Regions from separate parts of the Arthrobacter burdickii genome, predicted to be linked through region 4. Evidence: riboswitches for the same ligand, from Rfam matches in the RefSeq annotation. Region 4 holds a riboswitch; each other region holds the start of a gene.
What was found. A riboswitch is a leader RNA that binds a small molecule or an ion and turns the genes downstream of it on or off. The one in region 4 is predicted to bind S-adenosylmethionine.

Region 1 (3,450 bases), 1.6 Mb from region 4:
CCGGCGGACGGTCGCGGTCAGGCCGTGCGCCACGGCGACGAACGGTGTCCCCGGACCGATCTCGGGCACCAGGTAGTGGTAGTTCGTATCGAACCACTTGGTCAGCTCCAGCGGCGCGCGCTCGCCGTCGCCCCGGGCCAGCGTGAAGTAGCCGGCGGTGTCCACAGAACCGTCCTCCGCGGCCAGGTCGGCGAACCGAGCCGGCAGAGCTCCCAGCGCCGCCGTCGCGTCCAGGACCTGGTCGTAGAGCGCGAAGTCCGCCGGGATGGAGGAATCGCCGCGATCCAGCCCCAGTTCCACGAGTCGGGCGACCGTGCGGTCCTGCAGCTGGTCGGCAGCGTGCTGCAGTCCGGCCTCGTCCAGGCGGCCCGCCCAGTAGGCCTCGACGGCCTTCTTCAGCTCACGGCCGGGCCCGATGCGGGGGTAGCCGAGGATCGTGGCGGCGGGGAAGGTGTTCTCGGTGCTCATGGTGTTCTCCTCTGGACGGTGTGTCGGTCGTGGTTCGGATTCGGGGGGGGGGCAGGGTCAGGCCGGGACGGCGGCCGGCGTGCGCGCCACCGGCAGGTCGATCTCCTCGATGACCTCGATGGACGCGCGATGGTCGTTGAAGGTGTACAGGTGCACGCCCGGGGCCCCTGCATCGAAGGCCGCCCGGGCCAGCACGGCCGCTGCCCGCACGCCGATCCGTCGGCGTTCGGCTTCACCCGAGGCGGTCTCCAGGCGGTGCAGGAGGGCAGGGTCGGGACGGACGCCGGTCATTCCGGCCAGCCGTTCGAGCCGGCGGATGTTCCCCAGGGGCATCACCCCGGGAATGATCGGGATGGTGACTCCCGCGGCCCGGGCCGCGGTGAGCAGGCGGACGTAGTGGGCGGGATCGAAATACACCTGCGTGATGGCGAAGTCTGCACCGGAACGCTGCTTCGAGACCAGCACCTCGACGTCGTGCAGGAATGACGGCGATTCCGGGTGCCGATTCGGGTAGGCCGCCACCCCCACCGCCAACCGACCGCCGGCGAGCGCGGCTCCGTGCCGGGCCTCGACCTCCCGGATCAACTCCACCAGGGACTGGGCGAAGGGAAGCTCGCCGCGCACTGCCTGCGGGTCCTGCGGCAGGTCCCCGCGCAGGGCCAGCAGGCCCCTCACCCCCAGTGCGACGAGCTGCCGCACCAGCAGGTCAAGGCTCGCCCGTGTCTCCCCCACGCAACAGAGGTGGGCCAGTGGTCGCAGTCTGGTGTTGCTGGTCAGGTGCCCGATCAGCTCGATCGAGGCCAGGCGCCGCGCCGGTGTGCCGCTGTAGGTCACCGAGACGTAGTCGGGGCGGGTGGCCTCCAGCTCGTCGATCGTCCGCAGCACCGCCTCCCCTGCTTCCGGGGTGGCCGGCGGATACAGCTCGTACGACAGCGACGGCGGTACCGCTGCCTGTTTCTTCGAAGTCATCCCCGCTCCTCGGTATGTCCGAGGGAGTGCACCAGGATGCGGGCCGGAAACCAGCGATCCGGGTGTGCCGGGACCGCTCGCGGGTGCGCTGATGCATGTCCATCGGTTCTGGCATTAGCACCGGTTCCGCTGCTCTCCCAAGGGAGGGCAACGGAATGGTTGCTGCGGCGTCAACAAGCCAGATCTCTCGGCCGCTCTTGATGGTTGGTGGGATCACTGTAAGCAGCACCCCGGCCCTGGGTGCAGAACGTGCGACGACAAGGCGCCGCATGACGTTCCGGGACGCCGGTTTCGTCACATACTGCATCCCGGGCGACATGTGACGATCCCGCGTCATCCGGTGATCCCGGTTCTGGCTGGCCTTCCTCTTCGAGGTGACCGCGGGTCGAGTACGAAGGCGGCGCTTGCCTGCCCTCATCGCGCTCGACACCGCGAGGATACGGATAGAGCACAGTGTTTCGCTAGAGAGGAGGCTCCAGGCGGGCATTCAAACTCATTGCAGCTCCGAGAAGGTCTGCGGCGCCCCACCATTCGACCGCCACCCCGCCCCTGAACCGAACAAGGTGCATGGCGGTAATGGCTACCGGTCTGCCGGTAGCGGGCAGACCGAGGAACTCCCCTTCGTGCGTTCCGGTCCACAGCACCCGACCGGCGATCTTGTCGCCTTCAACCACTGCGTCAGAGATGGCTCCCGTCATATCGGGAAAGGCAGCATGCATACTGTGCATCCAGAAAATGAAGCCCTCCCGCCCTCCAGGCTGACCGGGCACGGGCATGTGGTCGATCACATCAGCAGCGATCAAACCCTCCAGAGCGACGGCATCATCAGCGCCGACCGCAGAGATGATCCCTTCATATACTCCTCGCAAGCCTGAACCGTCTGGCATTGCGGCTCCTCGCACTCTGTTCAAGGGCTGCTTACCGGCCACCTCTGCCAGTGTGGGCCGGTGACCACGGGCAGGCAAGCACCAACCCGTTGGGCTGAACTGAACGGCAAGGTGGCATCACGGCGCTGATCGCGTGTCGTCTCGGACCCGACGTGGTTAAGCTGAAGCACCTACCAACAGGATCGTTAGTAGGTGCTTCTTCGTTGCGGGGACAGGATTTGAACCTGTGACCTCTGGGTTATGAGCCCAGCGAGCTACCGAACTGCTCCACCCCGCGGCGCAAAGACGACCTTACTCACCGCAGGATGAATACACCAATCGGCCCTCGCGATCCAGTGATGATCTGCGATCTGGTTTCAGGGTCACGGGGCGCTTCAGCCACGGCAGAGGTAGGCACTTCTCGGCGTCGTTCCTGCCGCTGCCGTGGAAGACTGCTGGCATGGAGGCTCCCGCGCGCGATCACGACCTCGTCCTCTTCGGTGCGACCGGCTTCGTCGGTGAACTGATCGCCGGATATCTTGCGGACCATGCTCCGCCGGGCCTGCGCGTGGGGCTCGCGGGGAGGTCGAGGGAGAAGCTCGAGGCCGTACGGTCCAGGCTGCCCGCCGCCGCGCAGGACTGGGCCCTCATCGAGGCCGACTCGGAGCACCCTGACTCACTCGCTGCGCTGGCCGCCAGAACCCGGGTGCTCTTCACCACGGTGGGTCCCTACGCGAAGTACGGACTGCCCGTCGTCGAGGCGTGTGCCCGCGCCGGCACCCACTATGGGGACCTGACGGGCGAGGTGTCCTTCGTCCGTGAAGCCATCGACCGCTTCGACGCGTTGGCAAGGACTACCGGCGCACGGATCGTCCATGCGTGCGGCTACGACTCCATCCCGTCGGACCTCGCGGTGCTCCTCCTGCACCAGGCCGCGGTGGCCGACGGCGCGGGCGGACTGACCGAGGTGCAGCTCGTCGCCAGGGCGAAGGGTGGCTTCAGCGGCGGCACCATCGAGTCGATGCGTGGGCAGCTCGACGGCATGCGGTCGGATCCTGTGCTGCGATCGCTCGCGGGTGATCCCTACTCCCTCAGTCCGGACCGCACGGCGGAGCCCTCGACCCGGCAGCCGTCGGACCTGGGGTGG
Region 2 (3,450 bases), 1.3 Mb from region 4:
CCCGCTCCACGTGCAGGTCGATGCCGCGCAGCACGTGGTTGGAGCCGAAGGAGAGGTGGAGGTCCCTGCCGGTCAGGGTCCCCGATTCGAGAGTCTTCATGCCTTCGCTCCTTCGCCGATCTTCGCGGCCAGTTCATCGGGCTCGGGCTTCTCCCGCTTGCCGACCCGCAGCCGGTTGTCGATGTAGTTGACCAGGTGCGTCAGCGGGATGGTCAGGCACAGGTACAGTGCTGCCGCCGCGATCAGCGGCGACAGGTTGCCCGTGGTGCTCGCGGAGTCGTTGCCGATCCGGAACAGTTCACGCTCGCTGGCGAGCAGCCCGAGGAAGTAGATCAGCGAGGACTCCTTGATCAGCGCGATGAACTGGTTCACCAGGGCGGGCAGCACGCGCCGCACGCCCTGGGGAACCACGACGAGCTGCATGGAGGAGCGGTAGCTGAAGCCCAGCGCGCGGGAGGCCTCCAGCTGCCCCTTCTCCACGCTCTGGATGCCGGAGCGGAAGATCTCACCGATGTACGCGGCGGCCATCAGTGACAGGGCGAGGATGCCCATCGGGAAGGGACTGGTGCTGCCGGTGACCTGGCGGTAGATCGGGCTGAGGCCGATGCCGATGAGCAGGATGATCACCACGGCAGGCACTCCACGGAAGATGTCTGTGTAGATGCGCGCCACCCAGCGGAGCAGCCGATTGCGGGAGATCCCCAGGATCGCGAGGACCATGCCGAGGACCGTCCCGATGATGCCGGAGGACAGGGCGAGGATCAGGGTGTTCCGCAGTCCGACCGCCAGGAGTTCGGGCAGGACCGCAGCCATTGCCTCCCAGTCGAAGAAGGTCTGCGAGAGCTGGTCAAGGGCATTCATGCAGGGACCGCTACTTTACTTCCACGGCTTTGCTGCCGGGCTTCCAGTCGGAGGGCATCTCGCGGTCCGGGTACCACTCCTTGGTGAGCTCGGTCCACGTGCCGTCCTCGATCACGGCGTCGAGCCCGGAGTTGAGCGCGTCGATCAGGGGCTGGTTCTCGCTGTTGACCGCGTAGGCCGTGAAGTTCTCGGTGTTGATGATGGTCTCGGCGATGGTGGTGTCATCGCCCTCCTTCACCTGGCCCGTGGCCTGCTGGGACGGGGCGACCCATGCGTCGACCTGACCGTTCTTCACGTTCGCGTAGACCGTGTTGTAGTCCGCGAAGCGCACGGGCTCGAGGCCAAGGGTGTTGGTCACGTAGTCGTCCTGGACGGTGCCCTGCACGACGCCGATGCGGGTGCTCTCCGACAGGGAGTCGAAGCCCGTGACCGAGGAGCCGTTCTTCGTGACGACGGCCATGTACCCGAAGTCGTAGCCGTTGGTGAAGCCGACGTTCTCGCGGCGGGCGGCCGTCGTGGAGATCGAGGAGGATCCGACGTCGAACTGCTTGTTCTGGACCTGGGCGAGCAGTGCGGAGAAGTCCGTGGACGCGAACTCGACCTCGAGGCCGAGCTTGTCGCCGATGGCGCGGAGCAGCTCGTTGTCGTAGCCGGTGAAGACGCCGTTCTCGATGAAGATGTTTGGCGGGGCGTCGGAGAGGGTGCCCACGCGCAGGGTCCCCTCCGTGATGAGGCCGAGCTTCGAGGTGTCGATCTCGTCGACCGGCGTGGTGTCGTCGGTCGTGTACTGGTCGAGCGACTGCTGGTCGCTGCCGGCGAGGGCGTCGGTGGTCGCGGTCGGCTCGCTGCTGCTACTGCTGTTGCTGCCGCAGGAGACGGTCAGCGCGAGGAGCGGGACGGCGAGTGCCGCGAGGACTTTGCGGGAGATGTTCATGGGGTCCTTCTTCGATGCTGGCCCGGGGTGCGGGCCGACTGGATGAGGTGGATCTCGGGGAGGAACGGATGGCTGCCGGGGAGGCTGCTGGCTGCTGGTGACACGCTCGCTGTTCTGGCCGTGCGCGTTGTGGCGGCTGCTGTCCCGGTTATCTCTGGGTGGTCCGCACGACGCCGTACTTGCCAACCGGGGGACTGGTCCCGGCGGCCGAATCTTCACCTGGAGCACCCCACTACGGGAGAGGGTTGCTGTCCAGCCGGCCAGGGCCGAGGGCTGGAGCTCTTGATTTCAAGAAAACGCTATGGCAGCACGAAGCGCCCGGTCAAAACGAAACTGCGCGGAAATCAGCGTTTGACGCGGTAAACGGCCTGTAGGGCAGGCTTTTGTGGTGAAAATTACACGAACCGGTCCACGAGGTCGGTCAGCTCGGCTGTGAGGGCGGGCGAGGATCGGAGGGCCTGGCCGTCGATCGAGAGCACGGGTGCGAGGAGCCGGATGCTCGAGATCAGCCATACCGCGTCGGCGTCGAGGAGGTGGTGCGGCTCGAGCGGGCCGTAGCCGAGTTCCCACCCCTGCTCCTTCGCCGCCGTGAACAGGGCGCTCTGGGACGTACCCGCGAGGATGCCGCTCTCGAGCTGCGGTGTCAGGAGTGTCTTCCGTCCGTCGCGGTCGTGGGCCAACAGCACGGTCGAGGTGGGGCCCTCCAGCACCTTGCCGTCCGAGGAGGTGAAGATGACGTCGTCGGCCCCGTGGGCCTTCGCGTAACGGAGGGCCGCCATGTTGACGGCGTAGGAGAGGGTCTTGGCGCCCATCAGCAGCCAGGGCGCACGCTGCGCCACGGTGCTGTCATAGCCGCGTTCGAGGAACAGGACCCGAAGTCCCGTCCTGCGCTGCTCGAGCGTCGACGCCGGCACGGGAGCGACCTGGACCCACGCCGTGGCACGCGCGGCGCCTTCGACCCCGCGCGTGGCGATGAGCTTCACGACGGCGTCACGGCGCTCCGGCTCCGCTGCCGCGAACTCCCGGAGGCCGGTGCGGATGGCACGGCTCCATGCCTCGGCGTCGGGGACCGTAAGGTCCAGGGCCGCTGCCGAGGACGCGAGCCTCGCCAGGTGCGCCTGCTCCTTGCGGGGAGACCCGTCGACGGCCAGGAGCGATTCGAAGATCCCGTCGCCGCGGGTGGCGCCCAGGTCGGTGGCCAGAAGCTGGGGCTGCGAGGCATCGACGACCCTGCCGTCGTCGTGGGCCGGGTCGAGGAACACGAGAACAGTCATGGCCCCCAGCGTATCCGCTCGCGCCCGACCACCCCTGTCTGTAGTGTGCGAGGGGATGCTCGGCACTCGGGTACCACCACAGGGGGTTGGGGAGCATGGCGGAAGAACGGGATGCCGCCGCGGAAGCCTTCGTGGCCGAGCTACGCACCGAGGTCCTGTGGGTCCAGTGGCAGCACAACGTGAGCGTCGGCGACAGTGATGCTGCGGCACTGATCGAACGGTCCAACGCCCTGTGCCGGGACGTCTGCCCGCCGATGCTGGTGGAGCTCAATGGCATGGTGTCGCTCACGCGGAGCGCTCTTCACGGTTTCGCGACTGCGCTGAACATCGCAGCCATGGCCATCGTCGGCCCGAGCGCGGTCGACAGGACACTGGCGGATT
Region 3 (3,450 bases), on a different contig from region 4:
TGCTCGCGCACGTGGGAGCCTGCCAGCGCTCGGAGTGCAGCTACAACCACGACCTGCTGTGCGGCGCCCCCGCCGTCAAGGTGGGACCCGGCGCCGACGCCGCCGACTGCCTGACCTACACCCACGCCTGACGGCGCCTCCGCCCGACGCGCGGAGAGCAACAGGAAAGGGCCGGACGACTGTCCGGCCCTTTCCTGTTCGTTCTGGTGATGTCAGAGGGTGATGTCAGATCTCGATGCGGCCGTCGGCGGTCTCGAAGGTCACGGACATGATGCCCGGGGTGCCGTTCGGGGCGATCCACTGGACCTGCACGCCGTCGAGCGTCTCCTCGACAGCGGTGCCGAGCCACTCGGTCACCCGTTCGGATGATCCTGCGATGGTCAGGCAGGACAGTTTGACCGACGCCGGGCGCGCCTGGGAGGGGTGCAGGGCCTCGGTGCCCTCGTCCCAGCGGAGCAGGTAGGGGACCTGGGGATCAGCGATGAGCCCCTTGATGCCGATCTGCTGCCACGTCAGTTCCTGGCCGTCGGGGAACTTGCGGTTGCCGGGAACCGCGCTGCGGCCGAGGCGCTCCTCGAACGGGGCCAGGTCGTCCACGGCGACGCACCAGCCCATCCAGCCTCCGCCGGCCTCGGACCGCGCGCGCACGGCCTGGCCGAAGGGCGCCTTGGTCGACGCGGGGTGGTCGAGGACCTCCACGACCTCCAGGTACTGGCCGTTCACCAGGGGGAAGATCATGTTCCGGGTGCCGAAGCGCGGGTGCACGCCACCCTTCACGGGGTCCATCCCGAGGTTGGCTGCGATCCGGTCGGCAGTCGCAGCAAGTCCATCGGGTTCGCAGGCATATGAGACATGGTCCAATCGCATGCGGTTATCTTGGCACTAAGTGATGCACGTCTCGACTTAGGATCGCCTTACTCCTGCTGGTCCTCCGATGGCGTCGCCGCCGCCCGTCCGCACGCTGCTTCACGGAGGGTCATCCGGCTTGCCGGATCCGCTCCGATGGGCTTTCATGGGTGCAGGTCATGAGTGCCAGCACGAAGCCCCGGCTTGCTGGCCGGCAACCCTCCAACCGCGGTGGGGTGCCCCGGGTGAAGACCAGGTTCGGCGCTATTCCGGCGCCGTGCAAGCGCGGGCTCCTGCGGGAGCCGGTCTCCTGGAGCGGCACGCACCGGCCGGAGCACCGGACCAGGCGGGGCCCCTTCCGACAGGGAGCACCATGTCCAACGATTGGTCTTTCGAGACACGCCAGATCCACGCCGGCCAGGTACCGGACGCAGCCACGGGAGCGCGTGCGCTTCCCATCTACCAGACGTCGTCGTTCGTCTTCCCGAGTGCCGAGAGTGCCGCCAACCGGTTCGCGCTGACGGAGCTCGCGCCCATCTACACGCGCATCGGGAATCCCACGCAGGAAGCAGTGGAGACGAGGATCGCCAGCCTCGAGGGCGGAGCCGGCGCCCTGCTGCTCGCCTCGGGCCAGGCCGCCGAGACCTTCGCGGTGCTGAACATCGCGGAGGCGGGGGACCACATCGTGGCCAGCCCCAGCCTCTACGGCGGCACGTACAACCTCTTCAAGCACACGCTGAAGAAGTTCGGCATCGAGACCACCTTCGTGGAGGACCCGGACGACCTCGAGCAGTGGCGGAAGGCCGTCCGGCCGAACACCAAGCTCTTCTTCGGCGAGGTCGTGTCCAACCCCCGGCAGGACGTCCTCGACATCGAGGGCATCAGCTCCGTCGCCCACGAGAACGGGCTTCCCCTGATCGTGGACAACACGCTGTCCACGCCGTACCTGATCCGACCCATCGAATGGGGAGCGGACATCGTGGTGCACTCCGCGACGAAGTACCTCGGGGGCCATGGCAACGCCATCGCCGGGGTCATCGTCGACTCGGGGAACTTCGACTTCGCCCGGTATCCCGAGCGGTTCCCCGGTTTCAACACGCCGGACGAGAGCTACCACGGACTCGTCTATGCACGCGACCTCGGCGTCGGCAGCGCACTCGGCGCGAATCTCGCGTACATCCTCAAGGCCCGCGTCCAGCTCCTGCGCGACCTCGGCTCCTCCGTCTCGCCGTTCAACGCCTTCCTCATCGCGCAGGGCCTGGAGACCCTCAGCCTGCGTGTCGAGCGCCACGTGCAGAATGCCCAGGCGGTCGCCGAGTGGCTCGAGGGGCACGACGACGTCGAGCGCGTCTCCTACGCCGGCCTCGCCTCGAGCCCCTGGTACGAGCGCGGCAGGAAGTACGGGCGGAAGAACGGGACGGGCGCGATCGTCAGCTTCGACATCGTCGGCGGGCTGCAGGCCGGCAAGCGCTTCGTCGACGGACTGGAACTCCACTCGCACGTGGCGAACGTCGGCGACGTCCGCTCGCTCGTCATCCATCCGGCGTCCACCACGCACAGCCAGCTCGGGGCGGAAGCGCAGCTCACCGCGGGCGTGCGTCCGGGCCTCGTCCGACTGTCCGTGGGCCTCGAGAACATCACCGACATCCTCGCCGACCTCGACGCGGGGTTCCGCGCCGCCAAAGGAGTCTAGCCCTTCGTGACCACCTACCCTCCTGCTCCGCTGCACCCCGGGATCGACGACGCGCGCCCTTCGGGGGACGGGCTCCTGCGCATCGCCCCGATCGGACCGCTGGCACTCGAGACCGGGGGTGAGCTGCCGGACGTGCAGCTCGCCTTCGAGACCTGGGGCCGACTGAACCGGGATGCATCGAACGCGGTGCTCGTGCAGCATGCCCTGACCGGCAGCTCGCACGTGGCACGCGGCGCATCGGAGGAGGAGGGCTGGTGGGATTCGCTCGTCGGCCCCGGCCGCCCGGTGGACACCGACCGGTACTTCGTGGTGTCCGTCAACATGCTGGGAGGGTGCTACGGCTCGACGGGGCCGGCCAGCCTCGCTCCCGACGGCACCCCGTGGGGATCGCGCTTCCCCTTCGTCACCATCCGCGACTCCGTCCGGGCCGAAGCCCTGCTCGCCGACCGGCTCGGCATCAAGCAGTGGCAGTCGGTCCTCGGGGGATCGATGGGAGGGGCACGAGCGCTCGAGTGGGCACTGATGTACCCGCAGCGGGTGGAGCGGTGCGCCGTCATCGCTTGCACTGCCGCCAGTTCGGCCGAACAGATAGCGTTCGCCCAGGCGCAGCTACAGGCAATCCGGCTCGACCCCGCCTACCGCGGCGGCGACTACTACGACGGCCCGCATCCGGATGCGGGCCTCGGGATCGCCCGGCGCATCGCCCACATCACCTACCGCTCCGAGCAGGAACTGGAAGCACGCTTCGGTCGCGCGGAGCAGGACGCCGAACAGCCCTTCGGCGCCGTCCTGCCCGCCGAGCGGGGCCGCTACCAGGTGGAGAGCTACCTGGACCACCAGGCGGACAAGCTCGTGGGCCGCTTCGACGCGAACAGCTACGTCATCCTGACCGAGGCGCTGATGAGCCACGA
Region 4 (3,450 bases):
GCAGGGGATCGAAGGGATCGGCGCCGAGCTCTGTCGCTATCGCCTCAAGCGACTCGATGGCGAACAGGGTCACCGCGGCATCCATGTGGGCCGCCTTGCCGAAGAAGCGGTCTCCCACGATTCCCTTGCCCGCGACGACCTCGACGCTGTCGGCGTCCGTGGTCACGACGTCCGCCGCACCATCCCGCGCCCGACCGAAGTAGGCGTGCGCCCCCGACACGAGCAGGTGCAGGATCTCCACGTCGTACCGGAAGCCGGGCGTCATGCCCCCACGGTATCCGGTCGTAGCACTCCAGTTCGCCTCGATAGCCCCCGGCACCGGTTCACTCCGGCCGACAGTCCTCCCGAGGACGGAAACGGCCGGAGGTGTCTCGGACAGGTCGTCGGGGTGGACATTCCACCTAGGCGAAGGAGGGGGTCGCGGGCTCGACGCCGCTGGCATCGAGGGTGCCGGCCCCCGGACCGAGGTGGGCGCCGTTGCGGTACCGCGCACCGGGGTGCTGGTCGAACAGCCTCGTGTTCCCCGGGCCGAACAGGCGCTCGCGGAGGGTCGACTCCTCATAGGACGTCCGGTACAGGCCTCGTCGCTGGAGTTCGGGGATGACGAGTTCGATGAAGTCCTCGGCGGTGCCGGGCGTGAGGAACTGCCGTAGGTTGAATCCGTCGAGGTCCGTGCCCTCGACCCACCGCTCGATCTCGTCGGCGACCTCGCCGGGAGTGCCGATGGCGACGAAGGGACCGCGGTCGAACCTCGTGATGCTTTCCAGTGCCTGCCCGACCGTCGTCCCCGGCCGATGGTGCCGGTTGCTGGGCTGCTTGTCCCAGCCGGGGCGGTCTTCCCGCGCGAGGATGTCGTCGATGACCTCGTCCGGCCGGTAGGCAGCGAGGTCGATGCCGTCACCACCGGCGTGCGCGAGGTAGCCCTCGGCACTGGAGAGTCGCCGGTACTCCTCCGCCTTGCGCTGTGCCTCCTTGTGGGTCCTGCCGACGATGACGACGGCCCCGGCGAAAGCCTTGATGTGGCCGGCTTCCCGGCCGTTCTGGACTGCCAGCCTGCGCAGGTCCTGGACGTTCTCGCGGTACGCCGCCGCGTCGCGTCCGCCGACGAAGACGCCCTCGGCGTGCTTGGCCGCGAACGCCTTCCCCGCCGTCGAACTGCCGGCCTGGAACAGGACCGGCGTGCGCTGGAGGGACGGTGCGCTGAGGTGGGGACCGGCGACGGAGAAGTTCGGGCCACGGTGGTTGATGTAGCGGACCTTGGACGGGTCGGTATAGACCCGCCGATCACGGTCCTCGATCACCGCGTCGTCGTCCCAGGACCCTTCCCACAGCTTGTACAGCACATCGAGGTACTCGTCGGCGATGGCGTAGCGCTGGTCGTGCTCCACTTCGTCGGCCAGTCCGAAGTTGCGGGCCGCGTTGGGGAGGTACGACGTGACGATGTTCCAGCCGAACCGGCCCTTGGTGAGGTGGTCCAGCGTCGAGGCCCTGCGGGCGAAGGCGAACGGCGGCTCGTAGGTGGTGGAGAAGGTTGCGGCGAAGCCGAGATGCCTGGTGACCGCAGCCATCGCCGGGATGACCAGCAGGGGGTCGTTGCTCGGGATCTGGACGGCTTCCCGGAGGGCCGTCTCGGGGCCGTTGCGGTAGCCGTCGTAGGTGCCGATCACGTCGGCGAGGAACACGCTGTCGAAGAGCCCTGCCTCGAGCATCCTCGCAGTCTCCGTCCAGAAGTCGAGATCGTTGAAGCGGTGCCGGTTGTTCTCGGGGTGGACCCAGAGGCCGTGGGAGATGTGGCCCACGCAGTTCATCTCGAAGAGGTTGAAGGCGATCTGACGTGTCATGCGTGGACCTGGTCCTTTCGGAAGGCGGGAAAACCGGGGAGTAGGAAGCACAGAATGTCCTGGCGCCTGTGCGCGTCGAAAGCGTCGCCGACCGTGGAGCCGGACGCCTCATGACCAGTACGTCGTTGCGTGAGTCCTGGCACGGCCGGCACACGGTGCGGAAGAGGACCGGACAGCGACAGCAGGATCGGCGTCGTCCGGCAGGTGCCTGCTAGGGAACGGTGCGGTGGGCGGTACAGCTCACGGGATAAGCCTTTCGACGTGCTCTTGCCCACGCCGGACCAGCACTGTCATGCCGAGGCGAAGGCCGCTTCGTCATCCGAACCACCCAGGAACATGGGGTTGGTGCGCGGTCCAGTCGGAGCTTTGCGACCGCATCTCTTGAAGCTGGAACGACTATAGGCGGAGAACGGAGCGGTGGGACCAATGAGAAGCGATGTGACCCGTCGTCGGAGCGGCCGTTCCATGCCGTGAACTCCGCGTCAGCCGATGTCCACCGTGCCGTCCTCACCGATATGCCAGCCCGGATTGTGGGCGATCTCCCAGACGATGCCGTTCGGATCGCGCACGAGTGCGTGGAAGATGCCCCCGAAAGCGCCGTCCCGGGGCTCCTGCAAGATGGTCGCGCCCGCAGCCGCCATCGCCGAGACGAGCTGGTCAACGTCGGCAGGACTGCCGACGTTGTGGGACAGCGTCACCCCGGACGGCGCGGGTCTGGCATCGAGTCCGGCGTCCTGGGCGAACTTGTCATCGAGGAACAGCCCCAGCAGCAGGCCGGGTGCCACCTGGTAGAAGATGATCTCGCCCGGAACATCCAGTGCCGGCGTCCAGCCCAGCGTCCGGTAGAACGACCGTCCCGCATCGAGGTCCCGCGTGGCGACGGTGATGAAGTGCAGCTGTTGGTCCATGGCGAGAGCGTAGCCGCGCGACGGCTGTCCGGTGAGTGTGCGCAGCCATGGACTTCCGCATGCGGTGCGGTTGCCCCTGCGGCCGTTCCAGGCGCGACCGCTCTGCCGCCGGTTGTCCGGCTGCTACTTTGGGCCTAAAAGGAGACCGTCAATGCCGCGCCCCCGATCCACCCTCCTGTCCGTCGAACTGATCGTCGAGGCAGCACTGAAGCTCGTCGACGAGACGGGCGACTTCAGCTTCCCCAGGATCGCCCGCGAGCTCGGCGTCAGTCAGTCCTCGCTCTACAACCGGATCTCCAGCCGCGAACACATCGTGGAACTCCTCCGCGCCCACCTCTTCACCTCGAATCCCACGCCGTCGACCACTGACGCCCCGTGGGACGAGGCGCTGCGCATGCTCATCCGCGGGTATCGCGACTGCTTCGCTCCGCACCCCAGACTGGTACCCCTGCTGGTGACCCAAACGGTGAGGGCGGCCGAGGTGATCGCCATGTACGAGGATCTGACGCTCGCCCTGGAACGGTCCGGCCTCGACGCCGCCGACGTCGCTCCGGCCCTCTCGCTGGTCGACTACTTCGCCCTGGGTGCGGCACTCGACTTCACTGCCCCCGAGGAGGTCTGGGGGCCGGAACCCGAGAAGTACCCGGCCCTGACGAGGGCGGTCCGATCCAGCCCGTCGGCGCCGGAGCGGGTCGAGCGCG

Region 1: another riboswitch for S-adenosylmethionine. It lies ahead of P5G52_RS04160 (methylenetetrahydrofolate reductase); the one in region 4 lies ahead of P5G52_RS11710 (LLM class flavin-dependent oxidoreductase).
Region 2: another riboswitch for S-adenosylmethionine. It lies ahead of P5G52_RS05490 (ABC transporter substrate-binding protein); the one in region 4 lies ahead of P5G52_RS11710 (LLM class flavin-dependent oxidoreductase).
Region 3: another riboswitch for S-adenosylmethionine. It lies ahead of P5G52_RS17485 (bifunctional o-acetylhomoserine/o-acetylserine sulfhydrylase); the one in region 4 lies ahead of P5G52_RS11710 (LLM class flavin-dependent oxidoreductase).

Annotation. Positions count from the first base shown of each region.
Region 1 is NZ_JAROCG010000001.1:891,952-895,401, reverse strand. It holds gene metE (5-methyltetrahydropteroyltriglutamate--homocysteine S-methyltransferase) at 1-468, opposite strand, end outside; gene P5G52_RS04160 (methylenetetrahydrofolate reductase) at 526-1,437, opposite strand; SAM riboswitch class I at 1,534-1,644, opposite strand; gene P5G52_RS04155 (ester cyclase) at 1,899-2,324, opposite strand; tRNA gene P5G52_RS04150 (tRNA-Met) at 2,528-2,601, opposite strand; gene P5G52_RS04145 (saccharopine dehydrogenase family protein) at 2,764-3,450, shown strand, end outside.
Region 2 is NZ_JAROCG010000001.1:1,168,289-1,171,738, forward strand. It holds gene P5G52_RS05480 (amino acid ABC transporter ATP-binding protein) at 1-100, opposite strand, end outside; gene P5G52_RS05485 (amino acid ABC transporter permease) at 97-861, opposite strand; gene P5G52_RS05490 (ABC transporter substrate-binding protein) at 872-1,795, opposite strand; SAM riboswitch class IV at 1,966-2,083, opposite strand; gene P5G52_RS05495 (aminodeoxychorismate lyase) at 2,191-3,069, opposite strand; gene P5G52_RS05500 (DUF7793 family protein) at 3,165-3,450, shown strand, end outside.
Region 3 is NZ_JAROCG010000002.1:659,947-663,396, forward strand. It holds gene P5G52_RS17475 (DUF1540 domain-containing protein) at 1-131, shown strand, start outside; gene P5G52_RS17480 (VOC family protein) at 226-867, opposite strand; SAM riboswitch class IV at 1,022-1,138, shown strand; gene P5G52_RS17485 (bifunctional o-acetylhomoserine/o-acetylserine sulfhydrylase) at 1,220-2,539, shown strand; gene metX (homoserine O-acetyltransferase MetX) at 2,546-3,450, shown strand, end outside.
Region 4 is NZ_JAROCG010000001.1:2,493,572-2,497,021, forward strand. It holds gene P5G52_RS11705 (MOSC domain-containing protein) at 1-265, opposite strand, end outside; gene P5G52_RS11710 (LLM class flavin-dependent oxidoreductase) at 402-1,841, opposite strand; SAM riboswitch class IV at 2,100-2,228, opposite strand; gene P5G52_RS11715 (VOC family protein) at 2,324-2,749, opposite strand; gene P5G52_RS11720 (TetR/AcrR family transcriptional regulator) at 2,901-3,450, shown strand, end outside.